3 regions of the Priestia sp. JSM ZJ58 genome follow, and region 2 is predicted to be linked to each of the others. Evidence: riboswitches for the same ligand, from Rfam matches in the RefSeq annotation. Region 2 holds a riboswitch; each other region holds the start of a gene.
The links. A riboswitch is a leader RNA that binds a small molecule or an ion and turns the genes downstream of it on or off. The one in region 2 is predicted to bind cobalamin.
Positions count from the first base shown of each region.

Region 1 (10,277 bases), 680 kb from region 2:
TCATTTCCACGCTAGAAAACGGTTCGTGATACACGAATACCCCTAATAAAAGCGTCATGGTAGGAGCAATGTACTGCAAAAAACCGACCATCGATAGCGGAATAAGCGGGGCTCCTTTAGCGAAATACAATAGTGGCATAGCTGTAGCAACACCGCCTCCAATTAAAAGAGCACTCACATCAAGCGACTGAAGGGAAAAACTTGAAGATCCTTTCACTAAAAGAAAAATAAAATAAATAACTGCAATAGGTGCAACCATCATCGTTTCAATCGTTAATCCTACTTTTGCTTCTAACTGAATAGTCTTTTTTACAAGACCGTACAAACCAAAGCTAAACGCTAAGCTTAATGATACCCATGGGATATGTCCGTATGTAACTGTCATAACGATAACACCTATAGCAGCCAATCCAACAGAAGCACCTTGCCAAAAATTAAGCTTCTCTTTTAAAACGACTATGCCAAGCAAAATACTAACGAGCGGATTGATGTAGTAACCTAAACTTGTTTCAATAATATGATTATGGTTAACCGCCCAAATGTAAACGAACCAGTTGATGCTGATTAGCACTGAAGCCACAAATAAAATGACCGCTTGTTTCGTATTACGAAATAATAAACCAAGCGTCTTCTTTAAAGAACTCATTTGCTTTGTCACAAGCAAAAGTAAAAGCATAAAAATAAATGACCATATAACGCGGTGAGCGAGTATTTCATTCGCATTCACCTCGCCAAGAAGCTTCCAGTAAAGCGGAAAAAGCCCCCACATAACGTAAGCGCTGGCTGTATAAACAATACCTGCTCGTTTAGAATCTTGATTCATTTCTCAACCTCTTTTCTTTATCTCTCTGTCTCTTATCATTATAGATGCATTTACCTCTTTTTTATAGCTTTATTTTGCCTATCGAAATAGCTCAAAAAAAAAAAAAAAAAAACGATCGCTTTTAGCTCGACCGTTTTTTATACATTATTTTTTAGGTTGTTTAAATACTTTGGCACTGCGAATATACTCTACGTCTTGTACATTTTCTCGCGCGTTAGCGATTCGAGCCGCAGCAAAGAAATAATCGGATAAACGATTTAAATACTGAAGCACCGCCACATTAATTTTATGCTCACGCTGCACGCCAACAACAAGCCGTTCTGCGCGGCGTGTAATCGTCCGACAAATATGAAGCGTTGTCGCTGCAGGTGTGCCTCCAGGTAAAATAAAACGCTCAATGGCCGGCGCTTCTGACATATAGACATCAATGCGCTTTTCAAGTACTGCTATCATGTCATTCGTTACTTTGTACGGATGATCATCTTTTGCAAATGCTAAATCACTTCCACAGTCAAAAAGCTCATGCTGAATCGTAATTAGCTCTTCTTTTACATCTTTTAATGTTGCTTCATCCAGCTGATAAATCGCTTGACCTACAAAGCCATTTAGCTCATCAATCGTCCCGTATGCTTCCACTCGAATATCATCTTTGTTTACTCTTCCTCCAATCAAGCTTGTCTGCCCTTTGTCCCCTGTTTTTGTGTAAATGTTCATTGTATTTCCTCCTTCAATCGATTAGCAATTCCGTACCAAATGTGATCTACTTTCTGGGCATGTGCCGCCAAATGCTGATACGCATACCCGCATTCATCTCTCCACTGCCGCTCTATTGGATCTAAAGGAACAATGCCTTTGCCGACTTCAGTTCCAATCACTATTAACTGTTCCCATACACCGCTGTCTCTCCACTTCTGTATGACCTTTTTAACAACAAGATGCGGAGCCTCCAGCTCGCTATGTATTAATTCCTTAACATAGTGCTCAAATCCTTCTAGCACAATGTAACTTTCTTCAAACTCAATGGCCGGTAAAACGGGGTCTTCATACAAACAATGCCATTTTATCGACTTACTGGCATACTGCTGCTTCACCCATTTTCTTTTGCCGGTAAATGCACCGCCGAATACGAAATGCATGCTCTTCTCTCCTTTGCCTGTTTGTATGTGCACGTTACTGAAAAACCTTCTCCATAAGAAAAAGAAACATCCCAAAGCGACGCTGTCTGTTTAAAATGGGACGCAAGTAAACGCAGTGGTCCGCCGTGTGAAACAATAGCAATGTGACGCAATTGCTGACTAGCCGCCAAATCGACCGCTTCTTCCCAAGCTTCCCAAACTCGGTTTGAAAACCCTGAGAAGCTTTCACCATTCGGAGGCGTATGTTCTGCCCAGTGATCGATCCAATTTCTATATGCCCGTATGTTTTTTAAATCTTCATACGTCTTCTCTTCCCAATCTCCAAAATGCAGCTCACGCCAACTTTCCCTTTTAATCACCTGAGATTTAGGAAAAACAATTGAACTTGTTTCTAGCGCTCTTTTTAAGTCACTGGAAATAACGAGCTCCGGCTCTAGAGAAAGCTCTTTTAATTCATTTTTCCCTTCTATACTTAAAGGCGGATCACTCCACCCTATATATTTTTTTTGTTGATTTTCAAGCGTCATGCCATGGCGAATACATGTGATAACCAAAGAATTATCCATAAAAACGTTTCTCCTCCTTCAATGGTTGCACCTATAACATCTCCTGTTACGCCACCAAACTGCGAACGATAAAACCGTATCCAGAGCCATAAAAAACCGGCAAAGAAAAAGATAATGAATTTATTGTCTATAAAAACAATGAAAATAGCAACTAAGAATAGGCTCATGACGATAAATGCATAAATAGACCATTTGGTGACTCCTTTTTGAAAATAAGCAGCAAGCCCCGTATCTTTAGCGGGCTTATCTCTCATAACTAAGAAAGCGGCTCCGATTCTTGGAAGTGTAAAGACGGTTATACATGCCCAAACCGATAAAGAAGAAAGAGACGTTAATTCATAGATTGCACTAAAGCGCAGCAGAAGCAGAACAATAAGAGAAAGAATAGCAAAAGACCCAACGTGCGGATCGCTTAAAATCTGCAGTTTCTTTTCCTTTGACTGATGGGAAAAATACGCATCACTTACATCCATCCACCCGTCTACATGAAGACCACCCGTTAAAACAAGCGGCAAAAGCAAAACTAAAATACTGCTAACAATAGCAGTGATAGGTGAATAGTGAAGCAGCTGTAAAAAGCTATAAAACATTAAACCTAGTAATATGCCAATCCAAGGCAGAACAAAAAGTGAGCGTGCCGTTCTTTTTTCAGTCCATTGAACGGTTTTAGCCAGTGGTAAGATCGTAAAAAACTGAAGAGAGATTCGTAGTATGGCTATCCATTCTTTCATTTGCTTACACATTCCTTTCCTTTTTTAAAACGGGAAAGTCCCGCTTCTACACAAATAGCCACATCTGCTTTTTCTACAATATACTGATGTAATTTCCCTAACATATGCATATAGCTATATGTCGGCTCCTCTAACACGCCCGCTTCAAACAGTTCATTAGATACTAGCACGACCGTCTGAGACTGCGCAAACAGCTTATCGAGCGCTTCTATCATCTGACGAAAAACCTCTTGTTTACCTTCTTTTGTTTGCCACCTTTTTTCGGTTAAAAAAAGCTCATTGGCAAGCCAGTTTGTGACACAATCCAAGAGTATAGTATCATCACTTCGAAGGTTTGGAAGAATTTGTTGTAAATCTACAGACTGCTCGATCGTTGCCCAAGGCGTGTTCGCCGCTTGACGTTCTGTTTGATGAAGCTGGATACGTTTTTGCATTTCACTATCTGTTTGCCGGCTTGTGGCAATATAAACAGCGCGCTTTGTACAAAAAGTTTGAACCATGTTCTCCGCTGCACGTGATTTGCCGCTTCGAACCCCTCCGCTAATAAAGATGATCATATTTCATCGAGTCCTTGTTTGATTACGTTAAGTAAATAGTCATTTTCTTCTTTCGTTTTCACAGCCAAACGGATATAGCGTCCATTTAAAAATGGGAAGTTTTCAGTATGCCGAGCTACCACACCGCGGCTTGCTAAATAGATAAGCCAGTCGCGCGTTTTAATAGAAGACGGAACGCTGCAAAGATAATAGTTTGTTTGAGACGGAGAAACCAAAAGCCCCCATTCTTCTAGTTGACTCAAGATCCGTTTTCGTTCTTGTTTAATATAATGTACGGTTTTTTTCACAAAATCTTTTTCATCTACACATATCATCCCTACTTGCTGCGACAATCCGTTTACACTCCAAGGAGGTTGTTTTTTAGACATCTTGCTAATAATTTTTTCATTTGCCAAAATATAGCCAAGGCGAAGCCCCGCAATATTAAACATCTTTGTCATCGAACGCACAACAATGAGATGTTCATAGTTTAGAATAAGAGAATCAAATGAAGGCTGATGTTCGACAAAATCAATAAATGCTTCATCAATTATTAAGTATGTACCATGATGAGCAGCAGCTTTTACTACTTTCATCCATTCCTCGTGACTATACATAACGCCCGTTGGATTATTTGGGTGACAAATCCATAGTACTTTTATATCCGGAAGAATACTCATAATCAACTCTATATCCCAGCTCCAGCCATTTTCTTCAGCTAAAGGAACGTATGTCACTTCACATCCATACGCTTTACTTGCCTGTTCGTATTCGACAAACGTCGGCTGTACAATCCCCGCTTTCTCTCCTGAAAATAAAGAAGCAATAAGGAAAAAAGCTTCAGCGGCCCCATTTGTGGGCAGCACTTGGGCAGCGGAAACATGATGATGAGCTGCAAGTTTATTTTTTAGTTCTGTTACTTCAGGATCAGGGTAACTAAACGCAGCTTCCTTGAATTCGTTCCACTTTTCGTGAAGAACAAGGGGAGCCCCTAAAGGATTTGTGTTTACGCTAAAGTCTTTTAGATGCGACAAATTCTCGGCCCCTATTGCTTTTAAAAAGACATTGGGGTTAGCTCCATGTGTAGGTAATAGCACTAATAACTCCTCCTAACAAAAGATAGAATAACCACGTAGCATAGACCGTCCTTTTCATAATGAAAACAGCTTGTTCAATATGACCGGGTTGCAGGGGAATGAGTGGTTCGCCCATTTTTGCACGATTAGATTCTATGCCTTTATATGTATTAAGCCCGCCGAGTTGAATACCTAAAAGGGCAGCCACTGCACTTTCCCCGTATCCGCTATTTGGACTTGGATGCTTCTTAGCATCGCGCTTAATCAAACTCGTTACATGCCAAAGAGAATATTGGCTTTTTGCTACATTAACAGCGGTCATCACCACTGCAGTTAACCGACTTGGAATATAGTTTAATACGTCATCGGTTTTTGCACTAAAATAGCCGAACAGAAAGTAGCGGTCATTTTTATACCCAACCATTGAATCGCATGTGTTAATAGCTCGGTAAAAAAAGGCTAGGGCTCCCCCTCCTATAAATGCATAAAAAAGCGGAGCTGTAATACCATCACTTGTATTTTCAGCCACGGTCTCTACCGTCGCTCTGGCAATTTCTCCTTCTGATAAACGGTCCGTATCTCGTCCCACAATCATGCTTACTTCATATCTAGCTTTCTCCATATCTCCTAGCTGAAGCGGCTTTTGCACCTTATAAGCAGCTTCGCTTAAGGAACGAGTGGATATAGTAGTCGCAATCATTACGCCCTCTACTAAAACACCTAGTATAAAATGAACTCCGTACAAAGCATGAAGGAATAAAAAAGGAATAACTCCTGCGAGCACCACCATACTTATCACAAGAAGCAATCCTTTGAATCGTTTTCCTGCGCCTTTATTTAATCTGGAATCCATCCAATAAATCCACTTGCCAAACCAGCGAACGGGATGCGGCCAATTTTCTGGGTCACCTATGATTCGGTCAATGAGTAGAGCAATCGTCATGGCTGTCAGGTGTGCAATCATCGCTTGTGCAATACTCATTTCTTCACCTCTTTTCCTTAAGTGCCTGCTCTAAGCTTATTTTTACCAGCTTGGCTACCGCTTGACCTAAAGCGGTCATAGAGCCTGCATATTCATATAATGGTCCTTGCTGAGACGCTGCAACTGAGATACTGTCCGTAGATGTTCCCGTAGCAATCGTCTTTGTAGCTGGATCTATGACACCCAGCTGTGACAGCGTTTTTGTTTTGGCTTCTGTAGCGGCAATAAAAAGCTGTAAAAACGCCGCATCCGTAAGCCTGCCTTCCACGAAAAAAAACATATTAATTGTACCGGGAGAGGAATAGAAAGGGACAGCTTCGTCAGCTGTAATATCCACTGCGTTTCCTACTCCAGCCGTTATCACGGAAGCTACTCTTACTCCGTAGCCTTCATAACAGTAAATCGCTCTTTCTTTTAACCAAACCGCTGTCATCAACCCTACGATTTGCTCATGGCGCACATTTTCTTTCATCAAATATTGCTCATACTCTAAAGAAGGAGTATCTGAATAATAGTCTTTATGAACAAATCGATTGTAAAAGGTGTCCGTTTCCGTGATGCCTGTTCCTAAAACGCCTGAGCTGTATGTTTTATAAGAAGTCTCGGTTTTCATGATTAAAAGCTCAGGCCGTTCTTCAATTTTAAGATGTGAAAAGGGACCAATCCCCTTTTCGATTCGAACTGGAATATGGTCCCTCTTTTTATTTATTGTACACCTCAGGGTATACTGCTTTTGCTAAGTCCTCTAAGCCATCTACAATACGAGGTCCTAAGCGGTTGATTTTGTTTTGATCAACCTTTTCAATATTCCCCTCTTTTACAGCAGTCATGCTGCTCCAAGCGGGACGCTTCATAATCTCATTTTTGTCTGCATCATACGTTGCGATAATAACGTCAGGGTTTAACTTAACAACTTGCTCTTCAGAAAACTTAACCCAACCCTTTTCACTAGCCGCTACGTTATCAGCACCGATCATAGTAAGCATTTCGTTCATGAACGTACCTTTTCCTGTTGTATAAATCTCAGGAGCTCCCGATACCTCTATCCATACTTTTTTACGATCTTCTTTTGAAATCGTTTTTGCTTTTTTCTCAATTGAAGCTACTTTTTCTTTCATGTCTTTAATTGTTTGATTAGCTTCTTTTGTTTTACCCGTTAATTTACCAATTTGCGTAATAGAATCATAAACCGTATCAAACGTTGTTGAATCTTTTACAACAAATACCGGAATACCCGCACTTTCAATTTGTTTAAATACTTCATCTGAAACGCCCATACTTGAAGCGTGTGCCAGCACTAAATCAGGATTTAAAGCAATAACTTTTTCTGCATTAACGTTCATATCTCCCACCTGCGCTTTTTTCTTTACGCTTTTAGGATAATCATCGTTGCTTGTGACACCGACTAATTCTTTTTCAAGGCCAAGGGCATATACAATCTCCGTATTACTTGGCATTAATGAAACAATTTTCTTAGGCTGTTTTTTCAACGTAATTTCTTTATCACGCGCGTCTTTTACCTTCACTGGAAACGCAGCTTGTGACGTTTGTTCTGTATCTTGCTTCGTTTTTTTATCACTGTTGCTTTGGCTGCCTGCACCGCATGCAGCAAGTACGATGACTAACAGCGCAATAATGGAATACGAAAGCCATTTTTTCATCTAAATACTCCCCCTATATATTGTTCATTGTGAATACGAAACCTCCACGTTAAAGAAAAAGCAAATGATCATGCAAAAAGCAGCGCTATCCCGTTTTTTCCGCTTTGACTATGTATACTGCTCGGCAGCAGCTTCAAAATAAAAAAGCTTTACTTTCAATTGAAAGCAAAGCAGGTAACGTCAAGATAAGCAGGAAAAGAATCCGTTCACTATACTTGATATGTATGTTCATTACCCTGCTTCACCCTTCCTCGAAGGTTTCACAGCTAACAATAAGGCAGGTCTCCTGACTTACGCACAAAGCGCTTACAGTGGCGGGACCGCGCTGGTTTTTCACCAGACTTCCCTTTTCACTCAATCTTTAAATTGAGACCTTATTGCTTTACGATTATTCACTTGTCCTAGTATACCCCACTCATCGAAAAATGGAAATAGCCATTCTCACAAAAAAAGCTGCGAGAATGCTCTCGCAGCTTAGGGAATTAAAGAGTTGCTAAAAATTCACGGACCGCTTCAGGCGTTTTAGCATTTGCACTGTGCAGGTGCGCAATTTTTTCACCGTTTTTATATACAAGAAGAGAAGGAATACCCATTACATTGTTTTCAGCAGAAAGTTCTTCAAACTCATCCTTGTCAATTTTAAACCATGCTTTATCTGTATTTTCGTCAACGATTTCATCAATAAACATATCCAAACGTTTGCAATCAGGACACCACGTTGTCGTAAAAATCCCAACGCTTAGTGTTTCATTCTTAATTTGTTCGCGAAATTGTTTTTCTTCCGTAAATTGTTTCATTGTGTTACCTCCAGCGTCTATTCGTTGCTTCCTACAATTCTATAGTAAGAAGTCTGACTTCATTATAAACGATTTTTTTATCGTTGTGCTAATGTTTCAGCTTATTTAGACCATAACGGTTTTAGACGTAAAAAAATGCTAGCTTAAAAAAGCTAACATTTCGAAATTGTAGAATGTTGTGTCTATTATCAGCTGAACCACTTAGGCGGCATGTTTCGGTTCCAATAAATTTTCCCTAAATCATAATGCTTTTGAAAATTATCTGCGGCCGCATGATAGTGAAAATTAAACCAGTATCCATCTTTTGGAGGATTTTCACGCCGTACATGAAACCGTATTAAGTCCTGACCGGTTTCCCGGTCATATACATGGAAAATCTTTTCACCGTAGCCAGCAGCAGGGTGCTCGCTTATCTCGAGATTCTGAATCGACTGTTCACGTTCAGTGCCAATGTCGGTCAGCACTTCTTCAATTTTAGGTAACACTGCTAGACGAAATTCATCTTCAATGACAGGTCCAATTTTTGTTCCGAATTTTTCCACTGACTGTTTTTCAGCTGATTCCATTGCATACGTAACAAATGATGAAACGTCTTCATATTTTGGTTCTTCATATGGCAAATGAATATCTTCTATAACAGCTGTGACAGGAGTTGTTTCTCTTACATACCCTGCTTTATGTTGCTTGTCCGCTTTTGCATCATCAACGTATAAATATTCTGGTGGAGTGACAAGCCCAAATGTAAATACTGTAATAAATACAATTAGCATTCTTTTTATCCATCTAGGCATTCGTATCTTTCCTTTCTCATCTTTTCCCATATGGTCTTTTCATATTGTAAAATTCATTATCATAACTCACTAGGTATTGTAACATACTTATTAATTTTTTACCTATATTTGCTTATTCATTTATGCTGTCTACGGGCATTTGACGACTTTTCAGTTACCACCTTCCTTCTTCTGTTTGAGGTTGTCACACCGAGCGGAAACCTATACAAGATATTCCTTTTTTGCTGGATGCTTAAACACAAAAGTATTTTTATGTTCAAAAATATATCATACTTTTATGAACTTTAGATGAAATTCATAAAAAAAACTTCCAAAACTTTTTAATTCCTAAAAGGTTTTGGAAGTCTTTTCAATGAGCGTAATTAATTTTACTTTTTTGGTTATTTTTGTATATCAATTGTCCCGTAATGAAATTTTGATGTTTTTCGTTTTTGCACAGTAAATCCATGCTCTTTAAAACGACTGCTTTTCCAATGATCTTTTAGCACGACCTTTTGTTTGGCTACTCTTTTTGCTTCTTGTATAGCCATTGGCGTCAGCGTGGTATACAGTGCTATTGCTTTAATACCGTTAATTCCATTCGATTCCTCAATTTGTTCTTGAAACATAGGATCAAAGTAGACAACATCAAAAGAATTATCTTCACAACACGCCAAAAACGATTCAAAATTTTGATGAACCACGTTTATACGCTTCATTGCATCATTCAACTCTTGTACGTCACTTTCCCAATTTAAAAGTCCTTGTTTGACTAAATAAGCTACATAGCGGTTGCCTTCTAGTCCGACAACTTTCCCACTTTTCCCTACCGCCACGCTCGCCATCATACTATCCGATGCAAGACCAAGTGTACAGTCAAGCACGCTCATTCCTTTTTCTAAACCAGCAGCTTCAATAAACGGATCACGTTCTCCCCGCAGCCATCTCTTCACTCTAAACATAGCGGAATTTGGATGAAAAAAAATAGGTTCTTCTTCACTTTGGACGTGCAATTCTACTCTATTTTTACCGACAACCAGCACGTCTGCCGCTTCAAGATTTTGAAGATCTGCAACAGATTTCTTCTCTCTTGTTACAAAAGGTATACTTAAATCAGCGGCTACTTGTTTGGCTTTTACAATCATCTGTTCATTTGTTCGACCAGCAGTCGTAACAATCACTTTCATAACTCCCCCTAC
Region 1 is NZ_JBISEM010000001.1:2,793,479-2,803,755, forward strand. Features, by position in the region: gene rarD (EamA family transporter RarD) at 1-823, opposite strand, end outside; gene ACH6EI_RS14735 (cob(I)yrinic acid a,c-diamide adenosyltransferase) at 968-1,537, opposite strand; gene ACH6EI_RS14740 (bifunctional adenosylcobinamide kinase/adenosylcobinamide-phosphate guanylyltransferase) at 1,534-1,959, opposite strand; gene ACH6EI_RS14745 (histidine phosphatase family protein) at 1,911-2,525, opposite strand; gene cobS (adenosylcobinamide-GDP ribazoletransferase) at 2,483-3,256, opposite strand; gene ACH6EI_RS14755 (bifunctional adenosylcobinamide kinase/adenosylcobinamide-phosphate guanylyltransferase) at 3,253-3,813, opposite strand; gene cobD (threonine-phosphate decarboxylase CobD) at 3,810-4,889, opposite strand; gene cbiB (adenosylcobinamide-phosphate synthase CbiB) at 4,864-5,850, opposite strand; gene ACH6EI_RS14770 (adenosylcobinamide amidohydrolase) at 5,855-6,463, opposite strand; gene ACH6EI_RS14775 (ABC transporter substrate-binding protein) at 6,552-7,511, opposite strand; cobalamin riboswitch at 7,771-7,903, opposite strand; gene ACH6EI_RS14780 (thioredoxin family protein) at 7,994-8,308, opposite strand; gene ACH6EI_RS14785 (YpjP family protein) at 8,497-9,099, opposite strand; gene ACH6EI_RS14790 (class I SAM-dependent methyltransferase) at 9,480-10,259, opposite strand.
Region 1: another riboswitch for cobalamin. It lies ahead of ACH6EI_RS14775 (ABC transporter substrate-binding protein); the one in region 2 lies ahead of ACH6EI_RS11265 ((2Fe-2S) ferredoxin domain-containing protein).

Region 2 (10,277 bases):
CCCTCTTGAAGGCATGGCATTTATTGCAGGAATTGACCGCATTCTTGATATGATGCGTACCACAGTTAACGTAGTAGGAAATGCTTTAGCTGCAATTGTAATGTCCAAGTCTGAAGGCGAGTTTGATAAGCAAAAATCATTAAATTACACAAATGAATTAAAGAAATCAAACATAGCTTAAAACAAAAAAGCCGGGCAGCTGCCTGGCTTTTTTGTTTGGAGCTGCCTGTTATCTTTTTTGAAACATATGGTAAAATAAAAGAAATGAGAGACAAAGGAAGTGTCATAATGACGGAAACTGTTCAGTTAATTAAAAAGCTTGTTTCGATTCCCAGTCCTTCTGGAAATACAGAAAAGGTGATTTCATTTGTCGAAGACTATGTAAAAGAGCTAAATATTCAAACGTATCGCAATCGAAAAGGAGGCTTAGTCGCTACTATTCCCGGTAAAGATACGGATCATCACCGCATGCTGACGGCTCATGTCGATACATTAGGTGCTATGGTAAAAGAAATCAAACCGAGTGGACGTCTGAAAATCGACTTGATTGGAGGGTTCCGCTACAATTCCATTGAAGGAGAATATTGTGAAATCGAAACGTCAGCAGGAGAAGTATTTACAGGGACCATCCTTATGCATCAAACATCTGTTCATGTGTATAAAGATGCAGGTAAAGCTGAGCGAAATCAAGATAATATAGAAATTCGATTGGATGAAAAAGTACATAGCGCAGAAGATGTTCGCAGTCTTGGAATTGAAGTCGGCGACTTTGTTTCGTTTGATCCTCGTGTAGAAATAACAAAAAGCGGTTTTATTAAATCTCGTCATCTCGATGATAAAGCAAGCGTAGCTTTATTGCTTCAGCTCATGAAAACAATTCAAGAAGAGCAGATCGAACTGCCATACACTACGCACTTTCTTATTTCAAATAATGAAGAAATTGGATACGGAGGAAATTCTAATATTACGCCTCAAACGGTAGAATACTTAGCGGTTGATATGGGTGCCATGGGAGATGGACAATCTACTGATGAATACACCGTGTCTATTTGTGTAAAAGATTCAAGCGGCCCATATCATTACGGTTTGAGAAAGCATTTGGTGGAGCTAGCTAAGCAGCATGATATTCAGTACAAATTAGATATTTATCCGTTTTACGGATCAGATGCTTCTGCTGCTATTCGTGCCGGGCATGACATCGTACACGGCTTAATTGGTCCAGGAATTGATTCTTCTCATGCGTTTGAGAGAACGCATCAAGATTCATTAAACCATACGTACAAGCTTCTTTACCACTATGTGCAATCGAACATGGTTCTGCTTTAAGAAAGGAATATTTAATTAGTGTATTTTTATGCAAAACAAAGAGCAGGACGGGACTGTGATGTCTGTACTTTCCTTTCCTAAAAAAGAAGCCGGCTGTCCGGCTTCTTTTTTTAATAAATACTATATATTTTTTTACTGGTGAAGCAACAGTTGGTAAAAAAAGCACCTTTTTTAAAGAGGTATAATACGGCTTAAACCTTTTGTACATTTTGTTCATTTACAGAAGTTAAAATGTTTTTAAATTTTTAAAAGTTTCTTGTGACAAGTTTTGTAGAATGGGTTTTCAAAAGGATATGGTTTCGTCATAATGTGGATATAGCGATCACTACAATAATCGGAGGCGAATCTTTTCATGTGGGTACTGACGGTATATGCTGGAAAAGAAATGAAAATGTTTGAATTTGAAACTGAAACGCAGGCGAGAGAAGCTTTTGCAAAAACAAATGGCTGTAAAGTTCTTTCAGAAGTCGTGTATTATAATGATCCTCATTTAACATTAGTAGCTATATAATGAAAAAACAAGAGCTGACTTTATGCTCTTGTTTTTTCATAGCTTCTTGTATCTTACGAAAAGAATAGAGTTGAAATAAAAAAAAATGTACGCTATGATATGGTAGTTACTTCTATTATTCTGATAGTTTAAAAGGTTCATATATATCAAACAGCAACAGTAAAGATGCCAAGAAGGCTTAATAGGGAAACTGGTGAAAGACCAGTACTGCCCCCGCAACTGTAAGTGTGGACGAACGAGTATAACCACTGTGGAAAAATCACGGGAAGGTTCTCAAGTAGAATGATACACAAGTCAGGAGACCTGTCTTTATTGTGAAGTTTCTATTTCTCCGGGGAGCGGGAAGGGAAACGTTGGCTTAAAGTGGCATTCGTGTACACTTTTATTCTGACGTTTTACCCGCTCGCATATTAGCGAAGCGGGTTTTTCTCGTAGCACAAAACTACATATCGTGCAAAAAAGGTGCGCAATGTTCACATTGCGTTAAATGGGAAGTCTGGTGTGAAGCCAGCGCGGTACCCGCCACTGTGAAGAGGAGCTGATTGCATATGCCACTGTATTCGGGAAGGCGCAATCAAGTGATGAATCGAAGTCAGGAAACCAGCCTTTTTCTAATGCGAAGCTTACCCTACGGGATATAGGTGGAAGTGCAAAAACTTAGTTTGAATTTTTCTGCGCCTCTATCATTGATAGAGGCGTTTTTTTAGTAAAGGAGCGAATAAGTGTGACGACGTGGAACTTAAATGGAACAAAACATCACGTATTGATTTGTAATGGAAGCAGCTGTATGAGAAAAGGTGGAGAAGAAGCCACGCAAGCTATTCGAAATAAAGTGACTGAACTGAATCTAGATGAAGCGGTTCACACAACCCGTACGCGCTGTAACGGAAGATGCAAAGATGCTCCTGTAGCTATCGTGTACCCTTCAGGAGATTGGTACAAGCAGGTCACTGAAAACGTAGCTCATCGAATTGTTGAAGAACATTTAGCAGGAGGCTGCAGTATAAAGGAATCACTTATTTATGAATATGATCAAAACGGTTTTGTTTCTCCGGAAAAGAGTGACTCCATAGAAGGAATTGACAAAGTAAAAAGTAACGCATAAAGGAGGAGCTAGCATGAAAGGTAAACTGTTAGTTATTGGATTCGGCCCAGGAAGCTTTGAACATATTACACAGCGAGCAAGAGAAGCCATTCAAGAAAGTGATATGATCATTGGTTATAAAACCTATGTGGAATTAATTCAAGGACTATTAACGAATCAGCAAATTATTAGTACAGGAATGACCGAAGAAGTAAGCCGTGCACAAGAAGCCGTAAAGCAAGCTGAAGCGGGAAAAACCGTGGCGGTCATTTCAAGCGGAGATGCAGGAGTATACGGAATGGCCGGCCTTGTGTATGAAGTGTTGATTGAAAAAGGATGGAAAAAAGAAACGGGCGTAGAGCTGGAAGTGATTCCTGGCATTTCGGCTATTAATTCATGCGCATCCCTCCTTGGGGCGCCCGTGATGCATGATGCCTGTACGATTAGTTTAAGTGACCACCTTACGCCTTGGGAGTTAATCGAAAAACGAATCGAAGCAGCTGCACAAGCAGATTTTGTAGTAGCTTTTTATAATCCGAAAAGCGGAAGACGCACAAGACAAATTGTGGAAGCGCAAAGGATTTTATTAAAATACCGTTCCCCCGATACGCCTGTTGGTCTTGTGAAAAGCGCTTATCGTGACCGTGAAGAAGTGGTAATGACCAATTTAAAAGACATGTTAAATCATGAAATAGGCATGCTGACTACCGTTGTTGTCGGAAATTCATCTACGTTCTTTTACGATGACTTAATGATTACACCGCGCGGGTATCAGCGTAAATATACCCTCAACCAAACAGAGCAGCCGCTAAGACCGCATCAGCGACTTCGAAAAGAAGCAGAACCATGGGCTCTTGATCAAGAGGAGACTGTAAAGCAAACGGCTTCAGCTATTGAAGATGTTCAGAACACAAAAGAAGAAAAAGCAGCTTCACGAGCTCTGGCAGAAGAAGCGCTTCAAGCAATTTTAGGTGAAACTACTTCACCGGTCGTACACCAGCCAATTGAGTCTATTTTTGAAGTGGCAGTTAGTCCAGGGCTTGCAAATAAGAAGTTTACGCCCGTTCAAATGACAACACTAGCAGAAGTTGTTGGTGAAAAAGGTACGATGGAGTATACGCCTGACCATCAAATCAAACTGCAAATTCCAACGGCTCAGCCAGATGTGATTATTAAAAAGCTCCAATCAGCTTCCTTTTTACTATCTCCAGTCGGAGACGTGTTTACAATTAAAGCGTGTGATTTTTGTGATGGAGAAAAAAGTGACGCCATCCCGCATACGGAACAATTACAAAAGCGTCTCGGTGGAATGGACATGCCAAAAGAGCTGAAGCTTGGTATTAATGGATGCGGTATGGCCTGTTACGGTGCTGTTCAAGAAGATATCGGCATTGTCTACAGAAAAGGTGCGTTTGACTTATTTTTAGGGGCTAAAACGGTTGGACGAAACGCCCATTCAGGTCAAATTGTGGCGGAAGGCATAGCGCCCGATGACATTGTTGAAATAGTGGAGAACATTGTCCATGAATATAAAGAAAAAGGTCATCCAAATGAGCGGTTTCATAAATTCTTTAAGCGTGTGAAGAATGTTTATGGATTCGACTATCAAGATATAACACCAAAAATAAAAGTAGAACCAGCTCCGTGTGGAGATTAAAAATGGGAGGGCATTATATGAAATCAGTTTTATTTGTCGGTCATGGAAGTAGAGATCCTGAAGGGAACGATCAAATTCGCGAGTTTATCTCGACTATGAAGCATGATTGGGACCCATCTATTTTAGTAGAAACGTGTTTTCTAGAGTTTGAACGTCCGAATGTAAGTCAAGGCATTGATACATGTGTGGCAAAAGGAGCGACAGATGTAGTTGTAGTTCCAATTATGCTCTTGCCAGCTGGCCACTCAAAAATACATATTCCGGCGGCTATAGATGAAGCTAAGGAAAAATATCCACACGTAAACTTCGTGTACGGACGTCCCATTGGCGTTCATGAAGAAGCCCTTGAAATTTTAAAAACGAGATTACAAGAATCAGGAGAAAATTTAGAAACTCCAGCTGAAGACACGGCTGTTATTGTCTTAGGGCGAGGAGGAAGCGATCCTGATGCAAACAGTGATTTATATAAAATTACGCGCCTTCTTTGGGAAAAAACAAACTACAAAATCGTCGAAACTTCTTTTATGGGCGTGACCGCTCCATTGATTGATGAAGGAGTGGAACGATGTTTAAAACTGGGCGCTAAAAAAGTGGTTATTCTCCCGTATTTCTTATTTACAGGAGTACTAATTAAGCGTTTGGAAGAAATGGTGAAGCAGTATAAAATGCAGCATGAAAACATTGAGTTTAAGCTAGCCGGCTATTTCGGTTTTCATCCAAAACTGCAGACAATTTTAAAAGAACGTGCTGAAGAAGGATTAGAAGGCGAAGTGAAAATGAACTGCGATACATGTCAATATCGCCTCGGCATTATGGAGCATATTGATCACCATCATCATCACGATCATGATCACGGGCACCATCACCACGATCACCATCACCACGATCACCATCATGACCATCACCACCATGAAGATAAGGTCGGCGAGTTAAAATGATTTTATTGTTAGCGGGAACTAGCGATGCACGTGCATTAGCTGTTCAAGTGAAAAAAGAAGGTTACGACGTTACGGCGACGGTTGTAACCGACAATGCAGCAATCGAATTACAGCGAGCAGAAGTGAAAGTGAAAATTGGACGTCTCACACAAGAAGATATGATGACTTTTATAAACGAACATGGTGTAAAAGCTATTGTGGATGCAAGTCACCCCTTTGCCGAAGAAGCATCTAAAAACGCCATCGGTGCGGCTGCTGAAACATCGATTCCTTACATACGCTATGAGCGGGCTTCGCAGGCTTTTACCTACGACAATATGACGATGGTTTCTACGTATGAAGAAGCAGCTGAAGTAGCAGCTGAGAAAAAAGGAGTTATTATGCTGACAACAGGCAGCAAGACGCTGCAGGTTTTTACAGAAAAGCTCCTTCCTCTTTCAGATGTACGGCTTGTTGCTCGTATGCTTCCAAGGCTGGATAATATGGAAAAGTGTCAGCAGTTAGGATTGCCGCAAAAAAATATTATTGCTATTCAAGGTCCGTTTACAAAAGAGTTTGATCAAGCACTGTATAAGCAATACGGAGTGACGGTCATGGTCACAAAAGAAAGCGGAAAAGTTGGATCTGTGGATGAAAAAGTGGAAGCAGCTAAAGAGTTAGGCTTAGATATCATTATGATTGGGCGACCGAAAATTGAGTATGGGACCGTGTATTCCACGTTTGAAGAAGTGGTTCATGCTTTAGTAAACCAAACTAGGAGTTGATTGAGATGGATTTTCGTACAGAATTTAAACCGTTAACTGTTCAGCCTCAGCAAATTGAAGGAAAAAGTTTTGAAATGATTACAGAAGAGCTTGGACCTCATCCGTTTACAGATGAACAGTACCCAATTGTTCAGCGGGTAATTCACGCGTCTGCAGACTTTGAGCTTGGACGCAGCATGCTGTTTCATCCAGATGCGATTCAAGCAGGAATTAAAGCCATTCGCAGCGGCAAGCAAGTGGTTGCAGATGTACAAATGGTGCAAGTAGGAACAAACAAGCAGCGAATTGAAAAACACGGCGGTGAAATCAAAGTTTATATTTCAGATCCGGACGTAATGGAAGAAGCAAAGCGCTTAAATACAACGCGTGCAATTATTTCTATGCGAAAAGCAATTAAAGAAGCAGACGGCGGGATTTTTGCAATTGGGAACGCACCGACAGCGTTACTTGAGTTAATTCGTTTGATTAAAGAAGGAGAAGCGAAGCCTGGGCTTGTTATTGGTCTGCCGGTAGGGTTTGTTTCAGCGGCTGAATCGAAAGAAGAACTTGCCAAACTTGACGTGCCGTTTATTACAAACATCGGGCGAAAAGGCGGCAGTACGGTAACGGTTGCTGCATTAAATGCAATTTCAATTCTTGCAGATCAGGTGTAACGCATGAAGGAAGTACCAAAAGAACCTAAGAAACTCAGAGAAGGCTATACGACGGGCGCTTGTGCAACTGCAGCTACGAGAGCAGCTCTGCTTACGCTAATTTCAGGAGAAGTGCAAGAGGAGTCAACGATTTACTTACCTGTTGGTCGCTTTGCTACGTTTCATCTTGAAGAATGCGAGTATCGCACAAGCAGCGCTGTAGCCAGCATCATTAAAGATGCTGGAGATGATCCCGATGCCACGCACGGAGCGCTGATTATTTCTGAAGTTTCGTGGTGTAATGGTGCAGACATTATCATTGATGGAGGAGTGGGAGTAGGGCGTGTGACAAAGCCCGGTCTCCCAGTTCCTGTCGGTGAAGCAGCCATTAACCCTGTGCCAAGAAAGATGCTGAAAGAAACGGCTGAACAGCTTCTAGCCCAATACAACATACAAAAAGGCGTTAAGATTGTCATCTCGGTTCCTGAAGGAGAAGAAATGGCGAAAAAGACATTAAATGCGCGTCTAGGTATTTTAGGAGGCATTTCGATACTGGGGACGCGGGGAATTGTTGTTCCGTTCTCAACAGCTGCTTATAAAGCAAGTATCGTGCAGGCCATTAGCGTTGCTAAAGCGAGTAATTGTGAGCACGTTGTCATTACGACAGGGGGACGAAGCGAAAAATATGGAATGAAACAGTTCCCAGAACTTCCGGAAGAAGCATTTATCGAAATGGGAGATTTTGTTGGATTTACGTTAAAACAATGTAAAAAGCAAGGAATGAAAAAAGTGTCGCTCGTAGGCATGATGGGAAAGTTTTCAAAAGTCGCGCAAGGCGTTATGATGGTTCATTCAAAAAGTGCACCTATTGATTTTAATTTTTTAGCAAAAGCAGCTTCTGAGTCAGGCGCTTCTGCTGAACTGGTAGAGGAAATAAAAGGCGCAAACACAGCTTCTCAAGTGGGAGATTTAATGACGCAAAGCGGTCATCATCAGTTTTTCGAAAAACTGTGCGAGTACTGCTGTTTATCAGCATTAAAGGAAGTAGGGGACGGAATCGATGTCGATACGTCTCTTTACACATTAAAAGGAGATTTTTTAGGACAGGCGGTGCAACATGGCAATTAAAATTATTGGAATTGGTGACGACGGGAAGTTAAGTCTACTTCCTATGTATGAACAGTGGGTGTATGAAAGCAATGTGCTAATTGGAGGAAAGCGTCACCTTGACTTTTTTCAAGATTTCGAAGGAGAAAAAGTAGCCATTGAAGGAGGTCTTTCTTCCCTTGTTGAACGTTTAAAAAACGAAGAAGGAAATGCGGTTGTGTTAGCCTCAGGCGATCCGTTATTTTACGGAATTGGAAGCTATCTTTCTGCGAAGCTAGACGTTGAAATATATCCTTATTTAAGTTCTATTCAGCTTGCATTCTCACGTCTAAAAGAGCGATGGCAAGACGCTTATTTTACAAGCGTGCACGGCAGAAGTATAAAAGGGCTGGCTCAGCGCATTGACGGTTATAAAAAAGTGGCGATTTTAACCGATGAGCAAAATTCTCCTAGTGCTCTGGCAAACTACTTGTTATCATTCGGCATGACAGAATACAAGATGTTTGTGGCAGAGAATCTAGGTGGAGAGGCGGAGCGCTGTCAGCTGCTTTCGCTGGAAGAGGCGGCGAATCAACTCTTTTCTCCGCTTAATGTCGTGATATTAAAGCAGGTAGAAAAAAGCCCAGTCTGGCCTCTTGGAATAGAGGACGATGAATTTATTCAACGCAAGCCGGACAAGGGACTTATTACTAAAAAAGAAGTTCGTACACTTAGTATTAGCGCCCTGCAGCTAAAGAGAGACAGCGTGGTGTGGGATATCGGAACATGTACGGGTTCAGTCGCGATTGAAGCAGCTAAAATTGCGCGTGAAGGACAAATTTTTGCTGTGGAAAAAAACGAAGCAGACTTGGAAAACTGCAGGGGAAATCTAGCGAAATTTCGAGTAGATGCCCATACTGTGCACGGAAAAGCACCGGAAGGGTTAGGTGAGTTTGCTGATCCTGATGCGGTGTTTATTGGAGGGACAGCAGGAGGCATGGAAACCATTTTAGACGTGTGCTGCAGCCGATTAAATTCAGGAGGGCGCATCGTATTAAATGCCGTAACGATTGAAAATTTGGCAGAAGCGATGAAAGCTTTTAAAGAGCGAGGATTTGAGACTGCTGTTACCCTTGCACAAGTTTCAAGAAGCAAGCCAATTTTACACTTAACACGATTTGACGCTTTAAACCCCATTTATATTATTACAGCCAAAAGAGGAGAATGAACATGATTGGAACATTGTACGGACTTGGAGTTGGACCAGGAGATCCAGAATTGATTACAGTAAAAGCATTTCGTAAATTAAAAGAATCACCCGTTATTGCGTACCCAAAAAAGCAAAAAGGAAGCAAAAGCTACGCCCAAAAAATTATTGATGTCTATTTCAGTGCAAATGAAAAAGACATGCTAGGCCTTGTGTTTCCAATGACAAAAGATCCTGCTATTTTAGAGAAAAAATGGACCGAAACAGTGGAACGAGTATGGGAAAAGCTCCAGGAGGGAAAAGATGTAGCATTTGTGACAGAGGGAGATCCTATGCTTTATAGCACGTTTATTCACATGATGCGCCTGATGCAAGAACGTCATCCTCAAGCTCCTATTCAAGTAATTCCTGGTATTTCATCTATTAACGGGGCTGCGTCTCGCTTAGGCATTCCATTAGCAGACGGTGATGAACATGTGGCCATTGTTCCTGCTCGTGAAGATTATGAAACAATGAAAAAAGTATTGGTGGAAAACGACTGCGTTATTTTTATTAAAGTGGCTAAAGTCATCGATTTTATGGTCGGTCTTTTAAAAGAGCTTGATCTGCTTGAAAAAGCATCGGTGGTAACAAAAGTAACGTCAGATGAAGAAATTATTTGGAAAGCTTCAGAACTAGAAGGAGCCGATTTACAATACTTAACGCTAATGGTGGTGCGAAAATGAAGTTATACATAATCGGAGCTGGACCCGGAGATCCAGATTTAATTACCGTAAAAGGCTTAAAATTACTTCAGCAGGCAGATGTTGTTTTATACGCTGACTCACTAGTAAGTGAAGAGCTAGTTGCTAAGTCTAAACCAGGAGCTGAAGTGTTAAAAACAGCTGGTATGCATTTAGAAGAAATGGTCAGTACGATGCTTGATCGCATGCGTGAAGGAAAAATGGTTGTAAGAGTTCATACCGGAGATCCGGCTATGTACGGAGCCATTATGGAACAAATGGTGCTTTTAAAAAGAGAAGGCGTTGATATTGAAATTGTTCCGGGAGTCAGCTCCGTATTTGCTGCAGCA
Region 2 is NZ_JBISEM010000001.1:2,116,135-2,126,411, forward strand. Features, by position in the region: gene ACH6EI_RS11250 (cation:dicarboxylate symporter family transporter) at 1-181, shown strand, start outside; gene ACH6EI_RS11255 (M42 family metallopeptidase) at 289-1,326, shown strand; gene ACH6EI_RS11260 (hypothetical protein) at 1,679-1,837, shown strand; cobalamin riboswitch at 1,984-2,162, shown strand; cobalamin riboswitch at 2,281-2,460, shown strand; gene ACH6EI_RS11265 ((2Fe-2S) ferredoxin domain-containing protein) at 2,562-2,942, shown strand; gene cobJ (precorrin-3B C(17)-methyltransferase) at 2,956-4,578, shown strand; gene ACH6EI_RS11275 (sirohydrochlorin chelatase) at 4,596-5,516, shown strand; gene cobK (precorrin-6A reductase) at 5,513-6,280, shown strand; gene ACH6EI_RS11285 (precorrin-8X methylmutase) at 6,286-6,933, shown strand; gene ACH6EI_RS11290 (cobalt-precorrin-5B (C(1))-methyltransferase) at 6,937-8,040, shown strand; gene cbiE (precorrin-6y C5,15-methyltransferase (decarboxylating) subunit CbiE) at 8,030-9,226, shown strand; gene cobI (precorrin-2 C(20)-methyltransferase) at 9,229-9,930, shown strand; gene cobM (precorrin-4 C(11)-methyltransferase) at 9,927-10,277, shown strand, end outside.

Region 3 (10,277 bases), 340 kb from region 2:
TATTAATATGTTAAAAGCAAAGCAAGTAGATGGCCTTATTTTATTTCCAACGGGTGCGAATACTTCTCTTTATGAGCAGATGATCAAAGAAGAATATCCGGTTGTTATTATGGACCGTAAAATTCATGATGTAAAAGGGAAAATTCCATCCGTAGTGGCAAACAATCAAGAAGCCACAAAACAGGCTATTTTGCATCTCCTCGAGCTTGGACATAAGCATATAGCGATCATTACAGAACCCTTAACTATTACACCCCGGATTGAACGTGTAGAAGGTTACAAAGAAGCGTTAACATCAGCCAATATGCCTGTAAATGAATCCATGATTATCAACTGCAAAAAAGCGGACATGCAAAAAGCGCTGGAGAAGCTATTTGCAGCCGATAATCCGCCGACAGCGCTGCTTGCTGGAAACGATTTAGTGTTCATTGAAGTGCAGAAATTTATTAAACAACACGGATTTAATATCCCAAATGATTTATCTTTAATTGTTTATGATAATATTCCTTACGCAGATGTAGCAACGCCTGCCGTTACCACGATTTCGCAGCCCGCTTTTGATATGGGAACAAAAGCAGCAGATTTACTTATTAAACAAATTTTGAAAGAAAAGATAGCTTATGAAGAGTACCAGTATGATTGTGAATTAATTATTCGAGAAACAACTTTATCCCATTAAGCTAAAAAGAGCGCCTATGGCGTGCTCTTTTTAGCTCATCAAAATATTGGTTTTTTTTACGCTGTTACTAAACCGATTTAGTAGAAAGTGAGGAGAAAAAATATGAAGATACAATTAGCATTAGATCGCGTCACAATTGAAGAAGCTATTATCCTTGCCAAGCTGGCAGAACCCTCTGTTGATTGGATTGAAGTAGGTACATCTCTTATAAAAGAGTATGGAGTTGAAAGTATTTATAAAATCAAACAGGCATTTCCGCACAAGACGATTGTAGCAGATATCAAAACGATTGATAACGCAGAGTATGAATTTACCATGTGCTATCAAGCAGGAGCAGATATAGCAACAGTCATGGGCGTATCACCTTTACCCACGATAGAGACTTGCGCAAATGTCAGCGAAAAATGGAATAAAAAAATGATGGTGGATTTATTAAACACGTCAAGCAGCTCTCAAAAACAAGTAGGTACTTATAGAAACGCTATTTTTTGCCATCATATCAGCAAAGACGAGCAAGAAAAAGAAGGGAAATCGCTGAGTCAAATAAATTTGCGGCAGTATTTTCATTCAGATGCCCAAATAGCAGTAGCAGGGGGAATTAATCCAACCTCAGCAGCATCATTACTTCAAATGAAAGCGGACGTCGCGATTATTGGATCAGCGATTACAAAAAGTGCGGATGTGGCAAAGGCATCTGCTGAATTTCAAGACTTATTTATGAGCAGGGGGAACGTATAATGACAAAAACACAAACGATTTTAGACGAAATTACGGCCGTAATGAATCACATAAAAGAACCGCAAATAGAAGAAGTAGCGTTTTCACTTTACCAAGCGAAACGAATTTTTGTTATAGGCGAAGGCCGCTCTGGGCTAATGGGCAAATCATTTGCGATGAGACTGATGCATTTAGGTGCGACAGTATATGTTGTAGGAGAGACCATTACTCCTTCGATTGCAGCAGGTGACGTGTTGGTGGCCGTATCGGGTTCAGGAAAAACACAGCAGGTGGTGAGTGTAGCTAAAAAAGTCAAAGAAGTAGGATGTTCAGTTATCGGCATTTCAGCTAGTACAGAATCACCATTAGCTGCTCATACCGATGAGCTGCTGCACATTCCCGCTGCAACTAAATATCGAAGCGAAAATGAAGCAGCTTCCATTCAGCCACTTGGCTCGTTATTTGATCAATGTGCTCACGTTGTATTTGATACCATTTGCTTAGAATACGGGAATTTGAATCACACCGATCATGAACAAGCGTTTAAGCAGCATAGCAATTTAGAGTAAGTGGAAAGAGGCTAGAACAAAAGTAGGTTATTTAAAAGAAAATCCGAACGATGAATCGAGATTCTTGATGAAGAATCACATTCGTTCGGATTTTTTCATTGGTATGGGTGAGCGTAGGTTTCATGTGTGTAGTTGCTTCTAGCTGTTGATTGAATCGATGTAGTTATGTCTCACTCTCTTTTGATACAGGCAAGTCTAAGTCTAAACGTTTACTTCGCTTTTGTTTATTGCGAATATATTCCTTCTCTTCAAAGTAAATGACAGCATTTTTATGCTGAAATTGCTATAATATACAAGCCGGTACATATACTAAGGCGACTGAAAATAAAGGAGTTTTGATTAATGACAAAAATAAAATTAATTTCACATAACGATTTAGACGGGGTAAGTCCAGCACTATTGGGTCGGTTAGCGTTTGGCGACGACAACTTTGATTACAGCACGGTAAGCATTGGCCGCATCAATGATACAGTGACGCATTTTATTGAAGAAGAAAACGATGGAGACACAGCTTTATACATAACGGATATTAGCGTAAATGAGGAAGTAGCGGAAAAATTAAATGAACTGGTAAAAAAAGGCCAGCAAATCACTCTTATTGACCATCATATCTCTGCTCTTCCACTAGCTGAGAAATACGATTGGGTTCATGTTATTGCAGAAGATGAAAACGGTAAAAAGACCGCAGCTACATCTCTTTTCTATGACTACTTAGTGCGCCACAACATGCTCCAAAAAACGGTGTTGCTTGATGAGTACGTAGAACTTGTGCGTTTATTTGATACGTGGGACTGGTTCCATGAAAATAACTTGAAAGCAAAGCGCCTTAATCACCTATATTATCTAATCCCGCATGAGGAATTTAAAGAAACCATTCTAGAAACGCTTCGTGAATCTTATCATTCTGAAAATCAAGAATTTACGTTTACGGACAAACACGAAATTTTACTAGAAGCAGAAGAAAAAAAGATTGAAAAATATATTTATGACAAACAAAAACAAATCATAAAAGAAAGTGTTGAAATTGATAAAACAGCGTACAACGCAGGGATTGTATTTGCAGATACATATCAGTCTGAGTTAGGAAATGCACTGTGTCTAGAAAACGAAGATATCGACTTTTCCGTTATGGTGGACATGGGACGGCAAAAGATTGGGTTCCGTGCAGTAAAAGACGAAATCAACTTAGCAGAAATTGTTGGGCACCTTGGAGGAGGAGGTCACCCAAAAGCTTCTGGATGCAAGTTAACGGCTGAAACGTTTGCTCTTTTCGTCACGGATCACTTGTTTAAAGACGAAGAAAAAAGTGAATAAAGCGTATAAGGAGGAGATGATATGTCGTTTAAAGATTTAGTTGTTATTGTTACTGGAGCTGCGAACGGAATAGGTAAAGATGTATCCCGCGCATACGCGAAACAAGGAGCAAAAGTGGTATTGGCAGATGTGGACGAAACCGAAGGAGAGCGTCACGCAGAAGCTATTCAAAGACAAGGCGGAGAAGCCATTTTTGTGAAAACAGACGTCCGAAAAGAAGACGACATTTTAAATCTCGTTGAGAAAACGGTCAGTACGTATGGAACGATACATATTTTGATTAATAATGCAGGCGTTTCCCGCTGGAAATCACCGTATGAGCTAACCATTGATGAATGGGATGACATTATCAATACGAACTTGCGCAGCGTGTTTCTATGCTCTCGCGAAGCAGCTAAAGTGATGAGAAAAAACGAAAGCGGAGGCTCCATTGTAAACTTAGCTTCTACGAGAGCTACAATGTCTGAACCTCACACAGAAGCCTATGCGGCTACAAAAGGAGGAATCGTTGCTTTAACTCATGCACTTGCCATTTCACTTGGTGATGACAACATCACAGTAAATGCTATTTCTCCAGGATGGATTGAGACATCTGATTACGATGGCCTTCGTGAAATCGATCATACGCAGCATCCGTCTAATCGGGTGGGGACGCCAGCCGATATCTCAAGAGCGTGTATGTACTTAACAAACGTTGAAAATGATTTTGTCACAGGAGCTAACCTCGTAGTAGACGGGGGAATGACGCGAAAGATGATTTATGAACATTAAGCATCTATAAAAAAAAGCTAAGACAAAAGTATTTTAGACGAAGTGAAAAAATGAACCATTGATCAAATTTTTGATTAGTGGTTCATTTTTTTGTTACGGTAAACGTAGGTTTCACCTGTTTCGTTCCTTCTAGCAGTTGATTGAAGGGCACGACGAAGACTCCGGCGGAAAAAGCGGTTCAGCTCATATATCCCATTTGTTCATTTTAGATTGGATTCATTTCGTTATGTCTCAACCTCTTTTGATAATCAACAGAAGAAATAATAATTTTTCTGTTGACAGATAATAATAATCATTGTAAAGTAAGTTACATAAAGTAATTAAATTTCAATTAATATTTTTTTAGTTTAATATCTCGAATTAGAGATATAAGAATTCATTATATCTTGTTTATCTCCTTTTATCAGGGGGAAGGGTATAAACATGCAATTTAAGCTTAAAAAAACAAACAATTAGGAGTGTGGAAAATGGGTTTTTTAGATAAATTATTTGATAAATCAAGTGATCAACAACAGGTTGGAAAAGATTTTTATGAAGCAATTAAAAACCGACGTTCTATTTATGCAATTGATAAAAATGTAAAAATATCAGAAGAAAAAATTGAAGAAATTATTAATTTTTCGGTAAAACATACTCCTTCATCATTTAATTCTCAAAGCGCACGCGTAGTTGTTTTATTTGGTGAACAGCATGATAAAGTATGGGATATTACGAGAGAAACGCTTCGTAAAATTGTTCCAGCTGAAAATTTTTCAGATACGGATCAAAAAATGAACTTATTCGGAAGCGGCTATGGAACAGTTCTTTTCTTTGAAGATCAAGAAGTAATTGAAGGATTGCAAAAGCAGTTCGCATCTTATAGCGAAAACTTCCCGGTTTGGTCTAACCAATCATCAGGCATGCTGCAGCATGTGATCTGGACAGCACTTGAGCTAGAAGGCCTAGGAGCAACTTTACAACATTACAATCCATTGATTGACGATGAAGTAAAAGCAACTTGGAATATTCCAAGCTCATGGAAATTAATTGCTCAAATGCCATTTGGTAATCCTGTGTCACCTGCGGGAGAAAAAGAATTTCAACCGCTAACTGAACGTGTAAAAGTATTTAAATAAGCAAAAAAAGGCACGGACAAAATTATTTTATTTGAAGCAAGATCCGAACGATTCATCGTTCGGGTTTTTTTATTGGGATGGCAAGCGTAGGTTTTGCGTATGTAGCTGCTTCTAGCGGTTGATCTCGTTATGCCTCAGCCCTTTTGTTATGATAAATAGTTTGAATATTCTTTTATGTTTAATCTAAGAAAAATGCGGTTAAATAAGAGGAGTAGTCCTCAAATCTTCGGTGGAATTTATGCGCTATACATAAGCAATTCAATGATGTTTTGTAAAAAAATAAAGTTTTTAACTTGGTTTTTTAGAGAATATTTGTTAACATATCCACTTGTGAGGTCTTAGTAAGAGGAGGATGATGTAAAGAATCCCATATCGGACGCAAGGGCGTAGATATGTGGAGTGGGAATTTTAAAGGAGGATTTTATGTCTGATCAAGGAAATCAAGGAAAATTTAAAAAATCAATATCGTTACTTGACCTAACGTTAATTGGGATGGGAGCTATTTTTGGTTCCGCCTGGTTATTTGCGGTTAGTAACGTGGCGTCAAAGGCTGGTCCAGCCGGAAGTTTTTCGTGGCTGATTGGCGGAGTCATTATTTTACTTATCGGCTTAGTGTATGCTGAACTTGGAGCAGCGCTGCCGCGTACCGGTGGAATTATCCGTTATCCGGTTTATTCACATGGTCATTTAGTAGGTTACTTAATTTCATTCATTACCATTATTGCTTATACAAGTTTAATTGCCATTGAGGTAACAGCTGTACGTCAGTATGTTGCTGTATGGATTCCTGGTCTAACTAAACATGGTTCTGAATCGCCTACAACGATTGGATGGCTATTCCAGTTCGCGTTATTAACACTATTTTTCATTATTAACTACGTAAGTGTAAAAGCATTTGCTAAGTCAAATGTCATTATATCTGTGTTTAAATATGCGGTTCCTCTTACAATTATCGTCGTGTTAGCTTATCACTTCAAATCAGCTAACTTTACAACTGGCGATTTTGCTCCGTTTGGTTTTAATGGTATTCAAGCAGCCATTTCAACAGGTGGCGTTATGTTTGCTTACTTAGGACTTCACCCTATTGTTTCGGTAGCCAGTGAAGTTAAAAATCCGCAGCGTAATATTCCAATCGCGCTAATTATCTGTATTGTACTTTCAGCGATTATTTACACAGCACTGCAAGTATTGTTCATCGGTAACATCCCGGCTGATATGCTATCAGGAGGATGGGGAACAATTCAAGAGCAATTCTCTTTACCATTTAAAGATATTGCACTTATTTTAGGCCTTGGCTGGTTAGTAACGCTTGTTATTTTTGATGCTATTTTATCACCAGGCGGTAACGGAAACATCTTTATGAATACAACTTCTCGTCTAGTTTATGCTTGGTCTCGTAATGGAACACTATTTAAACGTTTCTCAAAAGTAGATAAGAAAACAGGAATTCCACGTGCGTCACTATGGCTATCATTTGGAATGTCCGTATTCTGGACACTGCCATTTCCTTCTTGGGAAGCGCTAGTAAACGTATGTTCAGTAGCACTTATTCTGTCTTATGCTATCGCACCAATTTCAGCTGCAGCATTCAGAGTAAATGCAAAAGATCTTAAAAAACCTTTCAAATTAAAAGGCATGAGCATTATTGCTCCTGTTTCATTTATCTTCTGTTCATACATCGTATACTGGTCAGGATGGACAACAATTTCTTGGCTGCTAGGATCACAGCTTCTAATGGTTGTTATCTACGTAGCGTTTAAGAAATACGTACCAACTGACGTTGTGAAATTTGCACAGCAGCTTAAATCTGCTTGGTGGCTAGTTGCTTATTATATTATTATGCTTGTTATCTCTTATCTAGGTTCATTTGGTGGAGGACAAGGTGTGTTAAGCAACCCACTTGACTTAATTTTAATTGCTCTTGTTTCACTCGGTATTTTCTACTGGGCGAAATACACAGGTTTACCAAAAGCAGTTATCGATACAGATGATTAATAAAAAACACGGCATGAATTCATGCCGTGTTTTTCGTTTGTATAGGCGTGTACTCTATTTATTTATCAAACAGCCATGTTTTTAATATAGCAGCATACTCACGAAAGTAGGCTTGAAGTTTAATTGAATTTGGTGTCTTTGCGCCTAAAGGATAAACATCAAAACCTTGGCGCTTTGCAATAATAGAAGCGCGAAACAGATGAAAATCACTGCTAACAAGCACGATTCGTTTATCTTGAATATCAACTTTCTTTTTGGTGAAAGTAAAATTCTCAAAAGTAGAAGTTGACTGACCCTCTTTTATAATTCGATTCTTTTTAATTCCTGCTTTTCGTAGAAAACGGTAGGCTGCCTCTGCTTCAGAAATTTCTTCATCAGATCCTTTTCCACCCGTTACGATAACTTTTGTTTGTTTATGAGTCTTTAAATAAGATAAAGCTGTTTTTGCTCGCTCTTTTAAACTAGGAGACATTTGATCACCATCTACTTTAGAACCTAAAACGAGGACATAATCTGCGTTTTGTGGAACAGACTTGTGAGCAGTTTGATACATACAAAAAGATATAATTACTATATAAAGAACAAGCGAACCAATAAAGGTATAAATCATTTTTTTCTTCAACTGTGAGCACCTTCCTAGCTATTTCATAAGATGTTTGGAAAATAATTGTTATTATAGCATACGAGACCCAAATAAGTATAAACACAGTAATATATAATAATAGAAGAAAATCGTTATTGTGAATGGCTATAAAATTCGTTACAATAAAGAATAAATGATTTTAAAAGTGCCTCTAAGGAGGATAATAGGGAAATCGGTGAGAATCCGGTGCAGCCCCCGCTACTGTAAATGTGGATGAACCTGCAAAGACCCACTAGTCAAACTAGGAAGGGTGCAGAAGTAAAATGAAGCATAAGCCAGGAGACCTGCTTTTAAAAACCCCTTATTTTTCGGTGGGAGAAATAAGTCAAGACAATGTGTTAATGAGCGCATGACCAAACCTTGACTTTTACAGTTAAGGTTTTTTTATGTGGTAGGGAGTGGATAAAGTGAAAAAAGGAAAACCTCTTATGATTCAAGGAACGCATTCAGACGCTGGAAAAAGCATGATTGCTACAGCATTTTGCCGTATTTTTAAAGAAGACGGCTATCAAACTGCACCGTTTAAATCGCAAAACATGGCGCTCAATTCATACATTACAATGGATGGAAAAGAAATTGGCAGAGCGCAGGGAATTCAAGCAGAAGCTGCTGGAGTAGAAGCAACAACTAATATGAACCCTATTTTAATTAAACCAACTCGTGATCATGAATCTCAAATTGTCGTTCATGGAAAGCCGCTTCGTAATATGTTTGCTTTTCAGTATCGGCAAGAATTTTTTAATGAAGGTTTGAACGTTATCACTGAGTCTTATAAAGAGCTTGCCAGTCATTATGATCGAATTGTGATTGAAGGTGCTGGAAGTCCTGCTGAAGTCAATTTGAACGATCGGGAACTGGTAAATATGCGCGTAGCAAAGATAGCCCAAGCGCCTGTTGTGTTAGTAGGAGATATTGATAAAGGAGGGGTTTTTGCGAGTCTGGTGGGTACTCTTCAATTGCTTCCAGATGAACATAAACCTAGAGTAATTGGAGTGTTAATCAATAAATTCCGAGGAGACTTAGAGCTTTTAAAACCGGGGTTGAAGTGGTTTGAAGAATACACGGGAGTTCCGGTACTAGGAGTGATTCCTTATATGCACGACGTGGAAATTGACGCTGAAGATTCGCTATCACTCAGAAATTACTCAACGCTTGTGAATCCGTTAAAAGAAATCGATATTGCGGTTATCTCGTATCCTCGCATCTCAAATTTTACGGACATTGATCCTCTAAGCTTAGAAGAAGACTGTCATGTGAGACTTGTAACCAAGCCATCACAACTAGGTACGCCTGATTTAATTGTTTTACCAGGAAGCAAAAATACGATTGAAGATGCGCAGTTTTTACAAGAAAGCGGCCTGGATCTAGCCATTAATCAAGTCTTGAACGCAACGAACGCTCACGTTATTGGCATCTGCGGGGGATATCAAATGTTAGGCGAGACAATTACGGACCCCGATGCAGTAGAGTCCCGGATTGAATCTATTAAAGGGCTGTGTTTGCTTCCAGTGGAAACCGTTATGACAACCAGCAAAAAAACAGAAAGAGTTTCTGGATATGTTCAGTTAGAGAGTGAGAAGGTTTCAATTGAAGGCTATGAAATTCATATGGGAAAGACGATTTCTAAAAGCATGACGGAAGCCTTTGCGGTGGTAGATGATCAAAAAGAAGGAACGGTTAAAGACAACATCATTGGCACGTATGTTCATGATGTGTTTCATAACGATGCTTTGCGCAGAGCTTTGCTTAATCAAATTCGTAAACATAAAAAATTGCCGCCTATTACGGATACATTCAACAGTCGCCTGCAAAAAGAGGAGTCTTTTTCAAAAGCAGCAGCATATGTGAGAGAAGCTGTAGATATGGAAAAGCTGTATCATTTAATAGACAACTATAAAAGCCCGGAGCAAGCACAAAAAGTGTAGCTTGTAGAGGTTTTCGCTTGTTTTTTCACCGAGAACTTTAGTACGCTATTCTACGTTGCCTAGTTCAACAGTCTAGCACTCGTAACAAATAAAAGATGATTGTTTCCAATACTATGTAGGATGGAAACATGGTTTATGGACAGGAAAATGAATGGTTAATGTAATGTAAAACATCACGCCTCGTTTCCTAGAGGAGCTGAAAGTATTGATTTTTAAACGTATTTTTTTAAACAAAGCATCTATTTTATACATAGTCAGTTTATTTATTGTATGTACTTCGGTGATTATGGGAGTATTTATTGGTACAGTTTCGTTAACCGTAGGAGATACAATCAAAATTATTATTGGCCACCTTACCGGACTATCCTTATATCATGGTCCGGAAAACATGGATTTAATCATTTGGCAAATTCGTTTTCCAAGAGTACTGGTGGCATTTTTAGTAGGAGCTTCGCTTTCAATAGCAGGGGCTGCCTTTCAAGGGCTATTAAGAAACTCTCTTGCGGATCCTTACACGATCGGAGTTTCCTCAGGTGCAACCCTTGGCTC
Region 3 is NZ_JBISEM010000001.1:1,780,595-1,790,871, forward strand. Features, by position in the region: gene ACH6EI_RS09545 (LacI family DNA-binding transcriptional regulator) at 1-679, shown strand, start outside; gene hxlA (3-hexulose-6-phosphate synthase) at 782-1,417, shown strand; gene hxlB (6-phospho-3-hexuloisomerase) at 1,417-1,965, shown strand; gene ACH6EI_RS09560 (DHH family phosphoesterase) at 2,308-3,279, shown strand; gene ACH6EI_RS09565 (SDR family oxidoreductase) at 3,301-4,050, shown strand; gene ACH6EI_RS09570 (nitroreductase family protein) at 4,518-5,165, shown strand; gene ACH6EI_RS09575 (APC family permease) at 5,589-7,160, shown strand; gene ACH6EI_RS09580 (YdcF family protein) at 7,219-7,782, opposite strand; cobalamin riboswitch at 7,930-8,109, shown strand; gene ACH6EI_RS09585 (cobyric acid synthase) at 8,202-9,728, shown strand; gene ACH6EI_RS09590 (FecCD family ABC transporter permease) at 9,934-10,277, shown strand, end outside.
Region 3: another riboswitch for cobalamin. It lies ahead of ACH6EI_RS09585 (cobyric acid synthase); the one in region 2 lies ahead of ACH6EI_RS11265 ((2Fe-2S) ferredoxin domain-containing protein).